2 linked regions of the Rheinheimera salexigens genome follow. The protein of the gene in region 2 interacts with the protein of the main gene of each other region in a pairwise test. Links are inferred from orthologs where the notes say so. Each region holds a gene or a part of one and is shown on either strand. Other genes may lie near its edges.

What was found.
Region 1: the proteins of fldA (region 2) and BI198_RS13455 interact in binary tests that used the Escherichia coli proteins (3 or more experiments, as listed by UniProt). The link is inferred for Rheinheimera salexigens from one-to-one orthologs.

What each region holds. Positions count from the first base shown.
Region 1 is NZ_MKEK01000001.1:2,926,097-2,939,316, reverse strand. What follows is about bases 6,068-8,949. They hold BI198_RS13455 (regulatory protein RecX), read left to right. Parts: upstream 6,068-7,227; coding sequence 7,228-7,671; downstream 7,672-8,949. Other genes in these bases: alaS (alanine--tRNA ligase), read left to right, coding at 7,741-8,949; BI198_RS13460 (DUF2189 domain-containing protein), read left to right, coding at 6,500-7,225; BI198_RS13465 (S46 family peptidase), read left to right, coding at 6,068-6,387. Outside these bases: BI198_RS13475 (hybrid sensor histidine kinase/response regulator), read right to left, coding at 1-3,464; BI198_RS13470 (TIGR00645 family protein), read right to left, coding at 3,540-4,028; more of BI198_RS13465, read left to right, coding at 4,249-6,067; more of alaS, read left to right, coding at 8,950-10,359; carbon storage regulator CsrA, read left to right, coding at 10,713-10,913; BI198_RS13425 (PqiA/YebS family transporter subunit), read left to right, coding at 11,511-12,902; intermembrane transport protein PqiB, read left to right, coding at 12,892-13,220. UniProt on the Escherichia coli protein: Modulates RecA activity through direct physical interaction. Can inhibit both RecA recombinase and coprotease activities. May have a regulatory role during the SOS response. Inhibits DNA strand exchange in vitro.
Region 2 is NZ_MKEK01000001.1:2,120,472-2,126,119, reverse strand. What follows is about bases 2,947-5,648. They hold fldA (flavodoxin FldA), read right to left. Parts: upstream 4,712-5,648; coding sequence 4,181-4,711; downstream 2,947-4,180. Other genes in these bases: BI198_RS09620 (alpha/beta fold hydrolase), read right to left, coding at 5,273-5,648; BI198_RS09625 (DUF2788 domain-containing protein), read right to left, coding at 5,011-5,208; ybfE (LexA regulated protein), read right to left, coding at 4,724-4,996; BI198_RS09640 (DUF4442 domain-containing protein), read left to right, coding at 3,632-4,102; fur (ferric iron uptake transcriptional regulator), read right to left, coding at 3,034-3,480. Outside these bases: BI198_RS09660 (electron transfer flavoprotein-ubiquinone oxidoreductase), read right to left, coding at 1-1,013; BI198_RS09655 (electron transfer flavoprotein subunit beta/FixA family protein), read left to right, coding at 1,222-1,971; BI198_RS09650 (electron transfer flavoprotein subunit alpha/FixB family protein), read left to right, coding at 1,971-2,897. UniProt on the Escherichia coli protein: Low-potential electron donor to a number of redox enzymes. Involved in the reactivation of inactive cob(II)alamin in methionine synthase.

The sequences.
Region 1 (13,220 bases), 810 kb from region 2 along the record:
ATTTCTATATCCATTAATACTAACGAGACTGGTTGCTGTTGGGCCATAGTTAGTGCTTGCTCACCGTTATTAGCCGTTAATATTTGATAGCCTAATTTTTGTAACACAATTTGTACTAACACTTGGTTAAAGTAATTATCTTCTACTAACAATACGGTGTGTTGCGCTGGGGTAAGTCTTTTGGGCTCTTGCTGCGCTGTTGTTGACTGGTTTGCTAAAGTAACAGCAGTGGCTTCACTTGATTTACTGGTTGCTGAACCGGTTGCAGCTATTGTGGCTGTAAAATTAGAACCCGCTGCTTGTGGCGGCACCTGATTAAACAGCAAGCTAAAATAAAAACGACTACCGACGCCTTTCTGACTACTTAACTGTAAGTTTCCGCCCATTAATTTCACTAAACGGTGACTAATGGCTAAGCCTAAACCGGTACCGCCATACTTACGGCTGATAGAGCTATCTGCTTGATTAAAAGCGGTAAACAAATCTTTTTGCTGTTCAAGCGCAATACCAATACCGGTGTCTGCTACGCTAAAGTTAATTAATGTTTGCCCGCTATGCTGTTGTTGGCTTTGCGTGATGCTTAAGGTTATTTCGCCGCGTTCAGTAAACTTTATAGCGTTACTTAGCAAGTTAATTAATATTTGGCTTAAGCGTAAAGCATCGCCTGCGACTAATGTAGGTATGTTGCTATCAATATGTTTGCTGAATTTAAGCGGTTTATGTTGTAGCTGATTACTAAAGATATCGCTGACTTGCTCAACCGTGTCGACCAGCGAAAAAGGCAGACTCTCTAGTTGTAGCTTATCCGCTTCTACTTTTGAAAAATCTAAAATGTCACTAATCACACTGAGTAAAACTTTGCCTGAGGCTTGAATTTTTTGCAGATAGCTATTGCGCTTAATAGGATCATTACATTCTTGGGCGAGTTCAGCGAAGCCAAGTACAGCATTTAGCGGGGTGCGTAATTCATGGCTCATATTAGCCAGAAACTCACCCTTGGCTACAGAAGCTGCTTCAGCATGTAGTTTTGCTTGTTGGAGTTCTTTCATGGTGAGCTGCATGTCGGCACTGTGTTGCTGTATTTGCAGAGTTAGTTTTTCTTTATCTTTTTGCAGTGAGTAATAATAGCCTTTAAGTATTAAGTACAGGCTTAAAGCAAATAGCAGCAAGTAACTGAATAAGGCATAACTAGTTAAATACCACGCTTTAGTAATACTAAATTGTAATGGCTGGGATAAATACAGTTCATTTTGGTTATCTCGACTGCGCAGCATAAATTGGTAATCGCCACTGGGCAAATTAGTATAGTCACGATACAGCTCAGTGCTGAATTCAGACCAGTCTTTATCATAACCTTCTAATTTAACTTGAAACTGTGGCGTAAATAGATGGCTGTAATTAGGGCTAGCATAAACAAAACGTAAACTATTAACGTTGGGGGCTAAGGCCAATTCTTGTTGTGTAGACATAGCAGTACCTGAAAAGAGCACATTAGCATCGCCAATTTGACGCAGCTGGCGTATTAGTGGGGCTTTAGTAGTAATGGTTTGGTGCTCTTCACTGGCAAAGCGAAACACACCTTCGGCGCCACCAAACCATATAGTATTGGCTTGATCAATCATTAAGGTATCAAAGGGTATATCTCTTAAAGGCTCTAGGGCTGCGGCCTGCCAACGATACTGCCCAGAATTGTCGGCCAATAAAGCACCAGCACGGCGACTGCCGTCAGTGTTATCCCACGTTAATAGCCATAAATTACCGGCGATATCTTCTTGGGGTAAACGCACCCAAGGTTGGGGTTGGCTAAAAGCAGCAGCCAATTTTTGGTCTAAATAAAACTGCTCTTTTATTCGATCGAAGCGGTAAAAGCCGGCAACAGTGGCAATAAGCAGTTGTTGGTTAAATACTGAAACAGCATTACGGTTGGCACTAGGTAAGCCAGCGGTTTTAGCAAAACGCTTCAACGCTAAGGGCACAGAATTACCGCCTTGCCATTGTTGCGGAATAATTAATTGATACACACCATGCGCTAACGAGCCTAACCACAGCTCGCCATTATCTAATTCTAAAATACTATTTATATTGCCTTTGACACCGGGGACTTGACCTTCATCATGCCAATTGCCGTTGTCATAGCGCATGCTAGCAAGACCATCTTGTAAACCAATATATAAGCGATCTGGGTTGGCTTTTGATTGATATAGGGTTTTACTGGCCTGCTCTGAGGGGCGAATTAATTGCAGCTGCTGCTGAACTAAGCTATATACGCCCCGGCTATTGGCAACCAGTAAGAGTGGGCCGAACTCCATAAAGTCCCAAGTTTGCTTTTGTATGGCAGAAATAAGCGTAAAGTGTTTACCGTTATCTTGATAAAATAAACCTAAGCTGGTACCGACATAAAGTACATTATTATGCTTATGCAGGGCTAAAACATTGCCACGTAGGCCATTGTTATCATCAAAATATGAAATTGCCGATGATAAATCAATGCGGCTTAAGCCATGGTCTAAAGCTAACCAGAGTCCTTGTTGATGGTCTTGATAAATGGCTCTTACGTTTTGATCAACCACACCAACAGATTTATCTAGATGATGTTTTAACTTGCCCTCAGGGGTAAGTATATAAGCACCACTTTGGCTAGTGCCTAACACAAAATCACCACTATTTAATGAATAGCCGGTATATAAAACGTCGGTCATTAACACGGAGTTGATATCGGTTTGCCATGGCTGACTGCCATTAGCATCCATTAAATATAAACCTTTAGTGCGGCTGCCAACCAGTAGCCGAGTGTCGTCATAGCGCAGCAATACATAAACACTGGTGCTAGCAAAACGCTCACTGCCGGCTACTAATTGAAAGTTATTATTAACTAACTCCACTAAGCCTGTGTCTTGCTCACGCACGATTAATCGGTCATCTAACCAAAAAGCTTTAAGAAACCGGCTGTTAGTACGCCATACTTTTACCTGATTATCTGTGGCATGGTCATAGCTAACACGAAAGATATAATTACGGCTAACAAAGTACACACCTTCTGCGGCGGCAAAGGTTTGGCGGACATCTTGAAAATCACGATATTCGGCAGGTATGCGATCAATTAAAGACACATAGCGGCTATCGTTTTGCTGATCTAGATAGCCAATGTCACCTTTAGCGCCGACATAAATATTGCCATCAACAGCTAAGGCTAAAGAGCGAGCTACAGATTTATTACCGGTTTGGATCATGCGCCATTGTGCGCCATCGTACTGCATAACACCGACATTGTTACCAACATAGAGTAAACCATGTTGATCTTGCGCTATGGCCCAGTTTTGGGTGCCACCATTGTAATCTTTAGGCTTAAAATTCGACAGTAACGGTGCGCCAGCTAATTCAGCCGAATTGGCTAAATTTAGCACGCTCACTAATAGCAACAAATACACGGTTAGCCATCGTGTTATACAAGATCTAAATTTCACTATGCTGACACTCCTTTGTAGCATAGTGCAAACGGACTTAAGCTTGAAAGCTTAGCGGAATAGTCTGTATTGCACTTATTTACGCAGTAACTTATCTAAATAGCCCATAGCAAATGCAGATAGCACAAAAGTGATATGCATTAATAAGTACCATTTAATTTTATCATTACTGATATTTTCTGTATTCATAAATACTTTTAATAAATGTATTGATGAAATAGCCACGATTGAAGCGGCCACTTTATTTTTTAATGAACCGGCATCCAGCTTTCCTAACCAGCCCAACTTTTCATCATTGTCCTCTAAATCTAATCTTGAAACAAAGTTCTCATAACCAGAGAACATTACCATCACAATTAACCCGCCGACTAAAGTAATATCAATGAGTGATAGCACCACTAACACTAATTCAATTTCTTTCATGGAGAAAATAATGGGGATGATGTGCCAAATTTCCTGAAAAAATTTAATACCTAAGGCTAGTAGTGCCAAACTTAAACCAAGATAAATTGGCGCCATAATCCAACGCGATGCATACATTATTCTTTCAAACCAAGCTTCCATAAATAAACCCATTTTGTTGTTAGGGTTTATTATCCGTTGTTATCGCCCTAGGTCAAGGATGAAATAAGCAACAATTAAGTGTTTAATCAACTGCTTAATTGATTGTATAAACAGTATGAGGCAATTACCGCAAATTTGAGCGTCTTGCCGCATTATTGTCAGTGTGCTGTTCAGAATGTGATAGCGTTCAATACCATGAATTTTCAGGTGATACTGTGTAATGAATCTATGTCGTATGGCCAGTGTAGCGCTGTTGTTATGTTGTTTATCAGCGACGGCGAATGAAGGTTTTTGGCAAACAGCACAACAAACTGAATTAGCCACACATCTAGCCAATAATCACGCCAACACAAAAGCAGACATTATCAATAAATTAACTCAGCTTAGTTTGGCAACTGCTGTAAAAGTAAATAATTGCAGTGGCGCGCTGGTGGCTAAACATGGCTTAGTATTGACCAGCAATAATTGTATTGCTGATAAAATAGCCCAATCTGCTGCGTTATCTGTTGAAGGGCTAGTGGCGAATGATAACTTTGCAGCAATAGACGCTAATAAAGAGTTGCCACTGCAAGGTGTAAAAATAACTATTCCGCAGCAAGTAGATGATGTCACGTTAGTGATTAAGCGCCAACTTGATAGTCAGTTAACTCCTCAGCAACGACTAATAAAACTGCAGCAGCTAACAGAGCCGTTATTACAACAGTGTGAGCTGCAAACTAAATTACGCTGTCAGTTACACACAGTTGATGGTGGGTTACAGTATAAAATAGTTAAATCATTAGAAATACAGGATGTTCGGTTGGTGTATGCGCCTAATGCGGCTTTAGCACAATTAGGCCAAAAGGCAGATGCTAACGCGTGGCCACAATATAGTGCGGATTATGTGTTTTTACGTGGCTATGTTGACCTTAAGGGCCAAACAGCAGATTTTTCATTGCAAAATGTACCGCACCAAGCGGAATCGTTTTTAGCTTTTTCCACCCAAGGTGTTAGCGAACATGACGATGTTTTAGTGGCTGGCTTTCCTATGTATAGCCAGCGTTATCAAACGGCAGCGGCTGTCAGCTTACAATTTGAGCAGCTAGAACCGTTACAATTACAATATCATCAGCAAGCGTTAGGTATAATCCAGAAACATACCACCAGCAATAGCCGGCTGGCGGAAACTTATCAGCATCAACTATATTGGCTGGCTAAAATCATTACTCAAGAGCAGAAACAGCTAGCGCGTTTTGGCCATAGTTCGGTGATTAAAAATAAGCTTAGCCAAGAAGCCAAATTAGCAACGTGGATAAATGGCAGTTTGGTTCGGCGGCAGCTGTATACTCAAGTAGTACAGCGTGTAACGGAGCTTAATCAACAGCAATATCAACAATCCCGGCGCGATCTTACATTAGAAAACTTTAACTATGTTCAGCTGCCATCATTAGCGCAGCAGTTATATCACTATGCCTTACTTAGGCAAGACCAAACCAGCAATAGCACTGCATTAAAGCAAGCCAAGCACGAGCTAACTCAAAGCATGCAGCATATTGCAGAGCATTTTGATAGCCGTGTTGATCAAAGCTTAGCCTTACAATTTTTAGCCGAATATGCCAAATTACCGCCAGAGCATCGCTTAGCAGATCTAGACCATTATTTTGCTTTAAAGGATGGTTTTAATGTCGAAATAGTTCGGCATAAATTAGAGGCCATTTATCGTGGCTCTAAATTGAGTGACAAAGCGCAGCGCGAAGCTTGGTTAACCGCTAATGTTGAGCAGTTCGTGCAAAGCCAAGATACCTTAATTAGCTTTGCGGTTGCTATGCAAAAAAGCCATGAAAAAATTCAGCAACAACGACAGTTGCTTGAAGCTGAGTTAGCCCAAGCTTGGCCAGCTTATATTGAGGTATGGCAAGCTTTTAATGATGCTAATAATTTGGATTTTTATGCTGATGCTAACGGCACTTTGCGGCTAAATGTTGCTCAAGTGAAAGGCTATCAACCAAGAGACGCAGTATGGTATCAGCCTTTTAGTTCTGCCAAAGGCTTAATAGATAATTTTGGCCGTACTGAAGCTGCACCTGCAGTAAACAAGCTGATGCAGCAGTTACAGCAAACTGAATATCAAAGTTTACCGATTAACTTTTTAACTAACGCTGATATTACCTCTGGTCATGCAGGCGCGGTAACCTTAAACTGGCAAGGTAATATTGTCGGTATTGTTATAGATGGCGCGTGCGAGACGGTTATTAGTGACTGGCATTATGATGAGCAACACAGTCGGGCTATTCATGTTGATAGCCGTTATATTTTATGGCAATTACAACAAGATAAAGCCGCAAAAACCTTATTAACCGAGTTAAGCAGAGCAAACTAGGCGGTTAGTTTAAATTGATTATTAACTAGCGCTCTTAATTAGTCTCATTTTGCAGTATTATATTCGCTTAATTACGTTTTGCTATTAGCATTTTATACGCATTGGAGACATAGTGAATAACCAGTTTCGGATTAAGCTTATTGTGCGGCGAGTAAAGGCATTGTCACCGCTACAATGGCTGCAACAAGGTTGGCAAATATTTAAACAAGCGCCGATGATTTGGCTATTAATGTTTTTCACCCTTATTTTTACCGCTGCGCTGGGTTCTTTACATACCTTATTAAATATTGCTGCGTTATTTATTAGCCCGTTTTTAACCGCGGGTATATATAAAAGCATTGTTGATATTCAGCAGAAAAAAACCATTCAATACACTGATATGTTTACTCCATTGCAACAACCGAGTTGCCGCATGGTATTTATTCGCTTGGCCGCCATCAATATGCTGGCTGCTATACCGTTAAGCGTATTAGCGCAAACCATTTATAACCAACAATTAGAGGGCATTAACGACCCTTGGTTGCTGCTGTTATTTGTTGCTAGTTCAATTATTATTTGGATGGTGTTTGCTTATGCCGTTGCCATTGCTTACTTTTTGCAAGAGCATAGGCTGTTAGCCATCATGCAAGCCAGCTTTGTTGCTTGCTGGCGCAATATTACCCCTTTAGCGGTGTTTGCTGGATTAAGCTTTTTATTAATATTATTAACTGTACCCACCATGTTTATTGGCTTAATTGTGGTTATTCCTGTACTTAATATTGCTTTCTTTTTATCGTTTAATGATTTTTTTGCCCTGCAAGTTAACACTAAAGAGGGTGATGGTGTGTTGGAAGTATAAGCATGCTTGAACCGGCAGAATTAAAACATAAAGCGCTAAGTTGGTTAACACGACGCGATTATAGTGAGGTAGAGTTACGCCGCCGCTTACAGCAGTTGGGCGGCTTAAGCGAACATATTGAGCAAGTTATAGCTTGGTGTAAAAGCTACGACTATCTGAATCAACCGCGCTATATTAAGATGTTAGTGCGTAGCCGAACGAATAGAGGCTATGGCTTTAACTATATTGCTCAAGAGCTGAAACAGCATAATATTGGCGTGGATGAGCTAAAGCTGTGCTTAGCAGAATTAAATATCGATTGGTTTGCAGCGGCAAAGCGGGTATATAGCAAAAAGTATTCGGATAGCCCAGTAATTGATTACAAAGATAAAATGAAACGTATGGCGTATATGCAACGCCGTGGTTTTAATCATGACCAGATACAACATATTTTTACAGAGTATTAAATTAACGAGTTACTTGGTTTAATTAATTCGTTTTGAACAACCCAACGTGGACAGGATTTTTTCATGACAATGACATCGGCCAATATCAGGCGTGCTTTTTTAGATTTTTTTGCCAGTAAACAACACCAGATAGTGCCTAGCAGCTCGCTGATCCCAGGTAACGATGCCACATTGTTATTTACCAACGCTGGCATGGTGCAATTTAAAGATGTCTTTTTAGGCCAAGACCAACGTAATTATACCCGCGCGGTATCTTCACAACGTTGTGTTCGAGCGGGTGGTAAACATAACGATTTAGAAAATGTTGGCTACACAGCACGGCACCATACTTTTTTTGAAATGTTAGGTAACTTTAGCTTTGGCGATTATTTTAAGCGTGAAGCTATTCAGTATGCGTGGCAATTTTTAACCGAAGAAATGCAGTTACCAAAACATAAGTTGTTGGTGACGGTATATGAGTCTGATGACGAAGCTTATGCTATTTGGTTAAACGAAATTGGTGTGCCGGCTGAGCGAATTGTTCGGATTGGCGATAATAAAGGTGCCGCTTACGCGTCTGATAATTTTTGGTCGATGGGCGATACCGGCCCTTGTGGACCTTGCTCTGAGATTTTTTATGATCACGGTGAGCATATCTGGGGTGGCCCTCCAGGTTCAGCCGAAGAGGATGGCGATCGGTTTATTGAAATCTGGAATATCGTTTTTATGCAGTTTAATCGCCAAGCCGATGGCCGCATGGATCCGCTGCCTAAGCCCAGCGTTGATACGGGTATGGGGCTTGAGCGCATAGCCGCTATTTTACAAAATGTGCACAGTAATTATGAAATAGATATGTTTGTTGGCTTAATTAATGCTGCGGCCAAGATTACCGGTGCCACGGATTTAAGTGATAAATCATTACGGGTAGTGGCGGATCACATTCGTAGCTGTGCATTCTTAATTATTGATGGCGTGCAGCCGTCTAATGAAGGGCGTGGTTATGTGTTACGGCGCATTGTCCGTCGTGCAGTACGCCATGGTAATAAACTTGGTGCTAAAGGCGCGTTTTTCTATCAATTAGTGGCAGAACTTGTTAAGCAAATGGGCGAAGCCTATCCAGAGCTGGCACAAAAGCAGGCCGTGATAGAAAAGGTACTAAAATTAGAAGAAGAGCAATTTGGCAAAACTCTAGAGCGTGGTTTAGTTATCTTAGAGCAAGCTTTGCAGCAGGTTGAAGGTACTGTTTTACCGGGTGAATTAGTGTTTAAGTTATATGATACTTATGGCTTTCCAGTCGATTTAACTAATGATGTTGCTCGTGAACGTAATTTAACCATTGATCAAGCTGGCTTTGATGCCGCGATGGCCGAACAACGAAAACGTGCCCAGCAAGCGTCAAATTTCTCTGCCGATTATAATACCAACTTAACCACAGCCCAGCAGTCAAAGTTTACTGGTTATAGTGAAGAAACTAATCAAGCCGTGGTGTTAGAGCTCATAAAAGAGGGTGAAGTGGTAGCACAGCTTGAAGATGGTGATACTGGTTTAGTTATCTTAGATCAAAGCCCATTTTATGCAGAGTCAGGCGGCCAAGTCGGTGATACGGGAAGCTTAAATTTAGCTTCTGGTGCGGTATTTATGATTGAAGACACTATAAAGCTGAACAATGCTATTGCTCATAAAGGCAAGGTGTTGGGTGGCATTAAAACGGGTGATGCCGTTAGCGCACAAATTGATACCGTGCGCCGAGCTGCAATCAAACAAAACCACTCTGCTACCCATTTACTGCATGCTGCTTTACGTCAAGTATTGGGCGAGCACGTGACCCAAAAAGGCTCGTTAGTGCAACCAGATCGGTTACGTTTTGATTTTAGCCATTTTTCCGCAGTAAAAGCCGAAGAGTTACGCCGTATAGAACAACTGGTCAATGAACAAATTCAGCAAAATCATGCCTTAGAAACCCGATTAATGTCTATTGAGCAGGCTAAAACCGCCGGTGCTATGGCGTTGTTTGGTGAAAAATACACTGACGAAGTACGTGTATTAAGTATGGGTGAATTTTCGATAGAACTTTGTGGCGGAACACACGTCAAACGCACCGGAGACATTGGTTTAGTAAAACTGATTTCTGAAGCAGGTATTGCTTCAGGCGTGCGCCGTATAGAAGCGGTAAGTGGTGCTGGCGCTGTGGCGTATGTGCAGCAGTTAGAGCAACAAGCACAACAAGTGGCTGCAGCACTTAAAGGCGATGTGTTAAGCATTGCAGAGCGCGTAGAGCAGTCTTTAGATCGCAGTAAGTTATTGGAAAAAGAAATAGAGCAATTAAAAGCTAAATTAGCCAGTCAAGCGGGTGCATCTATTTTAGATCAAGCAGAGCAAATTGCCGGAGTAACGGTGTTAGTCGCTCAATTGCCGGCTACCGAGCCAAAAGCGCTACGGACGATGCTTGATCAGTTAAAAAACAAATTAACATCAGCGGTTATTTTATTAGCCACAGTAAATGATGATAAAATTAGCTTAATAGCTGGTGTGTCTGCCGATGTTACCGATAAAGTGCATGCTGGAAAGTTAGTGGGTTGGGCTGCCGAGCAACTAGGTGGTAAAGGCGGTGGTCGTCCTGATATGGCCCAAGCCGGTGGTACCGATGTTAATGCCTTAAGTGCAGTACTTGACGGTGCTAAGCAGCAGGTTAGCCAGCAGCTCGCTTAAGGCTAAATAAAACTATTAGTTTAATCTTTAGTAAATAGCTTAATTAAAAGCATAGTTAAAAAATTAGTAAGCCAACGGCCTTATCGCATAGTGTTATGGTCGTTGGCGTAAATTTAAGCCAAGAATGTTGATACAATGTTGATTGGTCTTAAATTCTTTTAATTATGGCGAAAAATAACCTGAAAATAGTAATTGGTTGCTACAATTACTAGGCTTTTCCATTACAAATAGCTAATTAGTGTCATTATTTACCTTGTCAGGCTGTTAATCAGCTCAGGCGCTGAGTTATGATACCCCACTATAAATTTATCTCAGTGTGAAATGCATTGAGAAAATGCAACAGGAGCAAGCGAATGCTAATTCTTACTCGTCGTGTTGGTGAGACACTGATGATTGGTGACGAAGTCACAGTGACCGTATTAGGTGTAAAAGGTAACCAAGTTCGCATTGGTGTAAATGCACCTAAAGAAGTTTCTGTACATCGCGAAGAAATTTATATGCGTATCCAAGCAGAAAAAGGCACAACTGAAGAAAATTTCGGTGGTGATAAGTAATTTAGTTTACGTGACAAACTTTGCTTGCATAGTATTGAATTTGTCCATTTAGTGCTGGTTATCTAAACAATTGTTTAAAAGGTCGCCAAACGCACTTCTAATTACCAGAAATTGTTTGACATATATTCTTAAGACATTAATATACACGCCGCAACACAGAGTGGAGAAATGGCCGAGTGGCTGAAGGCGCACCCCTGCTAAGGGTGTATAGGGGAAACTCTATCGAGGGTTCGAATCCCTCTTTCTCCGCCATTTTGTTTTAGACCGGACGCATAGCTCAGCTGGATAGAGTACTCGGCTACGAACCGAGCGGTCGGAGGTTCGAATCCTCCTGTGTCCGCCATCTAAACCTTAGATGGCCAAGTGATGAAGTAAAGTAAAGAAGTTGTAGTAACAAGTTTTAATATTTAAAGTAAAAGTTAGCACCACCCCGGACGCATAGCTCAGCTGGATAGAGTACTCGGCTACGAACCGAGCGGTCGGAGGTTCGAATCCTCCTGCGTCCGCCACATTAAGAAGAACCCGCTCTGGTGAAAACCTAAGCGGGTTTTTTATTACCTGCTTTTTATTATCTAAATCATCAGCGTTATGCTATAAATGCACTATAAATTTGTGGCTAACACGCTTAGAATAAACCGTATTAGCGGCACAGCAATTCTTCTATCTACTGCAGCGAGCCAATCCATAGTGACGGTTTTAGCTACCACTAATACAGCAGCACAGCCAATATCTGACAACCACAGTGTTACTATGCAAACTGTGTTATGTCGGCATTGCGATTTAGTTCAGGAAATTACTACTTTACAGGCTGGCGAAGAGGCATGTTGCAGTCGTTGTAACCATACTTTAGATGCTCGGCATGTTCAGCCGATACTTAGGCCTGTGTTGTATGCAGCAACAGCGTTATTTATGTTGTTGTTAGCCAATTTATTTCCCTTTGTTAGCATGTTTGTTGCCGGTGATCGGCATCAAATGAGCTTCTTTGATACCTCGTCAGTGTTATTTCAACAGCATCATCAATGGCTAGCCTTACTGATTTGGTTGTTAATTCAAGCTATTCCGGCTTTTTGCATGATGGCAATTATATATTTAAAGCTAGGTATGCTCTATAAACTACCGTTTAGAGTATGGGTGGCGCGGGTTTTATACATGTTAAAACCTTGGAGTATGGTCGATATCTTTTTAATGGGTCTTATTATTAGCTTTGTTAAATTAGTGGCCGATGCTGAAATTTCTTTAGGGGCGAGTTTTTGGGCCTTCTGTATTTTTTGTTTATTACATTTGCGGGTGTTTCAAGTTATTGATCAACGAGAGTTATGGTCAAAAATATCGCCAGCGCCATCGTTATCACTCAACACTACAGTAGGTATGGGTGGATTAGAGCAAGGCTTAAAGCTGTGTCAAGTGTGTACGGGAATGGTGTTGTTACAGCATAAAAATTGCACGCGTTGTCACAGTACGGTGTATCCGCGGCAACGTGGCAGTATTCAAAATACCATCGCTTTATTAGTCGCCGCAATAATACTGTATATACCTGCAAACTTATTGCCGATTATGATCACAGTATCGTTTGGTGATCGTATAGAATCGACAATTATTAGTGGCTTAATAATTATGTGGCAAGACGGCGCTTATCCAGTGGCCATTATTATTTTAATTGCCAGTGTGATTGTGCCAGTTGCAAAAATACTGGTGTTATTGTGGTTGTGTTATTTAACCCGAATATCCAAAGCAGGCCGACAACGTTATTCGACACAAGTGTATCGGGTGGTTGATTGGATAGGCCGCTGGTCGATGGTGGATGTGTTGGTGGTTGCCATTATGGCAGCTTTAGTTAGGTTTGATTTATTAATGACTGTTTATCCTGGTGTGGGCGTTATTGTATTTGCTGCCGTGGTGATATTAACTATGTTAGCAGCGTTAAGTTTTGATCCGCGGTTATTATGGGACGCACGTCCGGTATATGAGGGGAAAGCGAGTGACAGATAGTGAAGTTACAACAGCGAAAGTCCGCAGTATTAAACAATGGTCACCAATCTGGGTTGTGCCACTCGCTGCAATCTTGGTTGGTTGCTGGATGCTATATAATCACTACCAGCAACAAGGGGCATTATTAACGTTAGTGGCTGCAGATGCTGAAGGCATTATTGCCAATAAAACCCAAATTAAAAGCCGTAGCGTTGATGTTGGTCAGGTGGTTTCCGTCGAATTAAGTGGCGACTTAAAACAAGTTATTATTAAAGCGCGGATGAAACCTGCCATTAGCGCCATGCTGAACCAAGACTCACAGTTTTGGGTGGTTAAACC
Region 2 (5,648 bases):
TTCATTGCAGTATGGTTGCCTTTAATTTTGGCGAAGTTTAATGTGCCAGCGTCACAGCCGACTAACATGCCGCCATTAAAGGTCATTTTAGGCAGACTGTTTAAGCCGCCTTTAGCGATAGCACGCGCTCCATAACTAATACGTTTACCGCCGCTTAAGTATTGCTTAATTACTGGGTGTTGTTTATAACGCTGAAACTCTTCAAACAGATTAATATTAGGGTTGCTGTAATTTAGATCGATAATTAAGCCAACCACAATTTGCTGGTTTTCGGCATGGTAAAGATAGCCACCACCAGAGGTGTCTTTATTTAACGGCCAACCAGCAGAGTGCACCACTAAACCGGGATGGTGTTTATCGGCGGAGACATCCCAAATTTCTTTAAAACCAAGCGCATAGTGTTGCGGTGAGCGATCTTTATCTAATGAGAAATGCTGGATAAGTTGTTTACCTAAATGACCACGACAGCCCTCAGCAAACACAGTATATTTTGCTCTTAGTTCCATACCGGGTTCAAAGCTAGCTTTAGGTTGGCCTTGTTTATCTAAGCCCATATCACCGATTAAGATGCCTTTAACCACATCATCTTCAATGATTACTTCGCTGGCGGCGAAGCCTGGGAATATTTCTACACCTAATTGCTCAGCTTGTTCGGCTAACCAGCGGCAGATATTGCCCATTGATACGATATAATTACCACTATTATGCATGGTTTTTGGTACGGCAAAATGAGGCAGTTTGGTGGCATTAGCGTCAGATTTAAATAAATAAATATCATCATGCGTTACCGGGGTGGTCACCGGTGCACCCATGGTTTGCCAGTCTGGAAATAATTCTTGTAATGCTTTGGTTTCAAACACCGCACCGGATAAAATATGAGCACCTACTTCAGAGCCTTTTTCAACTACGCACACCATTAATTCTTGTGACGCAGCTTTAGCTTGTTGCATCAGTCGGATAGCAGTAGATAGGCCGGCAGGCCCCGCACCAACGATAACAACATCAAATTCCATTGATTCTCTTTCCACAACTCTGACCTCTTGGCTTATATTGTTTACATTATAAGGGGTATTTTGATATTTGTTAGGGTATTGCAGGTTGACGTTAACGTCAACAATAAGTAGATTGTGGCTAATGAATATAAACCGTTTAGATGACGTATACTCAGTGCAGTTAGATACAGTTGTATAATTATTGCTGGGTACAAACAATGAGGATTTTATGAAAATATTGGTACCGGTAAAGCGGGTGATAGATTACAACGTAAAAGTACGGGTTAAAGCGGATGAAACTGCAGTCGACCTGACTAACGTAAAAATGGCATTAAATCCGTTTTGTGAAATTGCTATTGAAGAAGCAGTACGCTTAAAAGAGGCCGGTGTCGCGACTGAAGTGGTTGTTGTATCAATTGGTGCAACGGCCGTACAAGAGCAACTTCGCACCGCGTTAGCCTTAGGCGCAGACCGAGCGTTACATATTGAGACCAGCCTTAACTTAGATTCACTACAAGTGGCAAAATTATTAGCCAAAGTGGTGGCTGAAGAACAACCAAAACTGGTTATCTTAGGTAAACAAGCTATAGACTCGGATAATAACCAAACGGGCCAAATGTTGGCGGCATTAACGGGAATGGGGCAGGGTACTTTTGCTTCTAAAGTTGAAGTTGTCGATGATAAAGTTAATGTAACCCGTGAAATTGACGGTGGTTTACAAACCGTAGCGTTAACTTTACCTGCAGTGGTATCCACTGACTTACGTTTAAACCAGCCGCGTTATGCTTCATTACCTAATATAATGAAAGCGAAACGTAAACCTTTAGATGTTAAAGCGGCCGACAGTTATGGTGTGTCGTTAGAATCTAAGGTAGCGACTTTAAAAGTTAAAGCACCAGCAACACGTCAGGGCGGTATTACCGTAGCGACGGTTGCAGAGTTAGTTGATAAATTAAAGCATGAAGCAAAGGTGATCTAATGGCTATTTTAATAATCGCAGAGCATAACGAGCAGGGTTTAAAAGCAGAGACATATAAAGTTGTGCAAGCTGCTAGTGCCATTGGTAGCGATATTACGCTGTTAGTCGCCGGTGAAAACTGTACTGAAGCAGCAAAAGAAGCGGCAACGATTCAAGGTGTAAGCAAAGTATTACAGGCCGATAATGCGGCCTATGCGCACCAATTAGCTGAAAACATTGCCGCGCTAGTGGTAGAGCTAGGTAAAGATTACCAACATATTTTAACGGCAGCGACGACGACAGGTAAAAACTTTTTACCTAGAGTTGCGGCTTTATTAGATGTGGCACAAATTTCAGACGTTATTGAAATTGAATCTGCTGATACCTTTGTTCGACCTATCTACGCTGGTAACGCTATCGCAACTGTACAGTCTAGTGACAGCATTAAAGTGCTAACTGTACGCCCAGCAGCGTTTGCAGCAGCTGAAACGGGCAACAGTGCACCCATTGAAATGGTATCCATTGCTACTGACGTTGGTGTATCAACTTTTATTAGCGAAGAGCTAACGAAGTCTGAACGGCCTGAACTCACTGCCGCTAGAATAGTGATATCGGGTGGTCGTGGTATGCAAAATGGTGAAAACTTTAGCTTACTAAATGGTATTGCCGATAAATTGGGTGCGGCTATTGGTGCATCGCGCGCGGCTGTAGATGCTGGCTTTGTACCCAATGATATGCAGGTTGGCCAGACTGGTAAAATTGTTGCTCCAGACTTATATATAGCAGTAGGTATTTCTGGTGCTATTCAGCATTTAGCCGGTATGAAAGATTCTAAAGTTATTGTTGCCATAAACAAAGATGCTGAAGCGCCAATTTTTCAAATTGCCGATTATGGCTTAGTTGCTGATTTATTTACCGTGCTGCCTGAGTTAGAACAGTTACTGTAATAGCAACATACCTATTCTAATCATTGATGTTGGTACAAAAAAGGCACCTTTAAAAGGTGCCTTTTTTTATGAATAAGCTAAAACGTTATAATGAATTTGCTACATATTCTGTAAAAGCTAAGACTGAAATATAATGCTAGAATTTTAGTAGCTGAATATTCTTCTTACATTGCTCAGTATCTTTACATTCACCATATAAGTACAAGCTATGGTGAGTTAATTTCATACCATTTTCTTCAGCTATTTCAAGTTGTTTAGCTTCAATCATATCATCGTGAAACTCAATAACATTACCGCATTTTAAACAGACTAAATGATCATGGTGGTCATTGCCGGCGAGCTCAAATACCGACTTTCCGCCTTCAAAGTGATGGCGAGTAACAATGCCAGCGTCATCAAACTGATTAAGTACGCGATATACTGTTGCTAGACCAATGTCTTCTCCCAGCTCTAATAACAATTTATAAACATCCTCTGCACTAATGTGCTGGTTTTTAGGATCTTGAAGGATTTCTAAAATTTTTACTCTTGGCAGAGTAACTTTTAAACCAGCTTTGCGCAGTTCGCTATTATGATCTGACATAAGACCTCTAACATTAACGTGAATTTGAATCGATTATAAAGGGATTAAACTATTAAGCAAATTGGCTATTTTCTAATTTGTTTAATTGACGACTTGTACTTGAGAATAGGCTTGTTAAACTAACTATAACAGGTCGTACCAGAGTATTTATATGAAATGGTTATTTAAATCCGCGGTTATGCGGCGATTGATTAATTGCTGGCCGCCATTTTTTTTCAGTGGTATCAAAATAGTAAAATTAGATCAGGATTATCGCTATTGTAAAGTTGAATTAAAATCTCGGCCATGGACAAAAAACATAAATCGCAGCCAATATGGTGGCTCAATGTTTTCGATGACCGATCCTATTTATCCGTTAATGTTGATGGGGGTATTGGGTAATAAATATTTTGTATGGGATAGACAAGCCGAAATTAATTTTTTACAGCCAGGCAAAGGTAAACTTTTTGCTGAGTTTTATTTAACGGAAGACAGACTGCAACAAATCAGTCAAGCCACAGCTGAGGGCGAAAAATACTTTCCGCAGTTTAGAATTGACATTAAAGACGACAAGGGCAATGTGGTTTGCGAAGTATTGCGCACCTTATATGTGCGGAAGAAAAGCCAATATCGGCCAAATTAAAGTAGTTATTAATTAAAGAAGTTATAAATTAAAGAAGCTATAAAAAAGCCAGTAAACTAATTTACTGGCTTGAAACGGTTAAAGACCTTCAAACTCTTTCAGGCTTAACTCTTCATAAATTTGTTTACACCAATCTTTAACGCGCTGCTCCGTTAGCTCGGGTTGACGGTCTTCATCGATACCTAAACCGACAAAATGGTCTTCATCTGCTAAGCCTTTAGACGCAACGAAATTATAACTAGCGGTAGGCCATTGACCGACAATAATGGCGCCCTTAGGCTCGATAATGTCACGTAAAGTGCCCATAGCATCGAGAAAGTATTCAGCGTAGTCTTCTTGATCACCACAGCCAAAAATCGCGACGAGTTTATTGGTAAAATCAACTTGCTCTAAATCTGGGAAAAAATCATCCCAATCGCACTGTGCTTCACCGTAGTACCAAGTTGGGATACCAAATAAAATTAAATCAAAAGCGGCAATATCTTCTTTGCTGCTTTTAGCAATATCACGCACATCAAATAAGTGCTTGCCTAACTCTTTCTGGATCATTTTAGCAATATGCTCAGTGTTACCAGTATCACTTCCAAAAAATATGCCTACAGTAGCCATTATCTAACCTTCTTACCTGGTCAACATTTGTGTCAAAATATGTTCAATATAGGCGCTGCGCGTCATATCGGCGTCGCTAGCGTGCTGACTTAGCTGTTCATACAATTTATCAGACACTTTGAACTCTATACGTTTTAAACCTTTACTGCGATCACGCTTGATTTGATTGCGTTTGTTCAGCTTAAGCTGTTCCGTTCGGGGCAACGGATTTGTTTTTGGTCGCCCCGGACGTTTATCTTGTGCAAACAAATCAATAGTGGTGCGATCAGTGGCAATCTTAGCCATTAATCTTAACCTTCTTACTCAAGAAAAAACGGTACTACGCTTTTGATAATAAATACCAGTGGCGACAAAAAGAGCACTAGCCATACAAAAAACCGGCCGAATTTCGGGGCATTGCTTTTTTTCAATACATCTAAAATCGCCATGACGATAAAAGCATACAGAATAAATAAACCCAACCATAATCCAAGGGTTTCAATTTGCTCAAAAGCCAACTTGGTTTCTCCTGGCTGTAAAAATTTGACGGCACTATAGCATAAATTGCTATTAATTAAGCCGTTAAGCCGATAAAAAATCTTGGACTAGTCGGCTGAAAATCGCTGGCTTCTCGGCATGTAACCAATGGCCAGTGCCTTGAATCGTTTTTACTTGCGCCTTTGGGAACTGGGCTAATATTTGTGACTTATGTTCAGCTAAAATATAGTCGGATAATTCACCCTTTATAAATAAACACTCACCGGTAAAGCTACCCTTTTGATCTAGTTCACCATTAATCTTGCTGTATTGCTCAGTTAATGCCGCTAAATTAAAGCGCCAGCTATAATGATCATCTTGTATGGCTAAGCTTTTTAATAAAAATTGGCGTACACCTAGCTCATTAATATAGTGAGCTAAATGTTTATCAGCATCAGAGCGACTTTGGATCTGGCTTAGC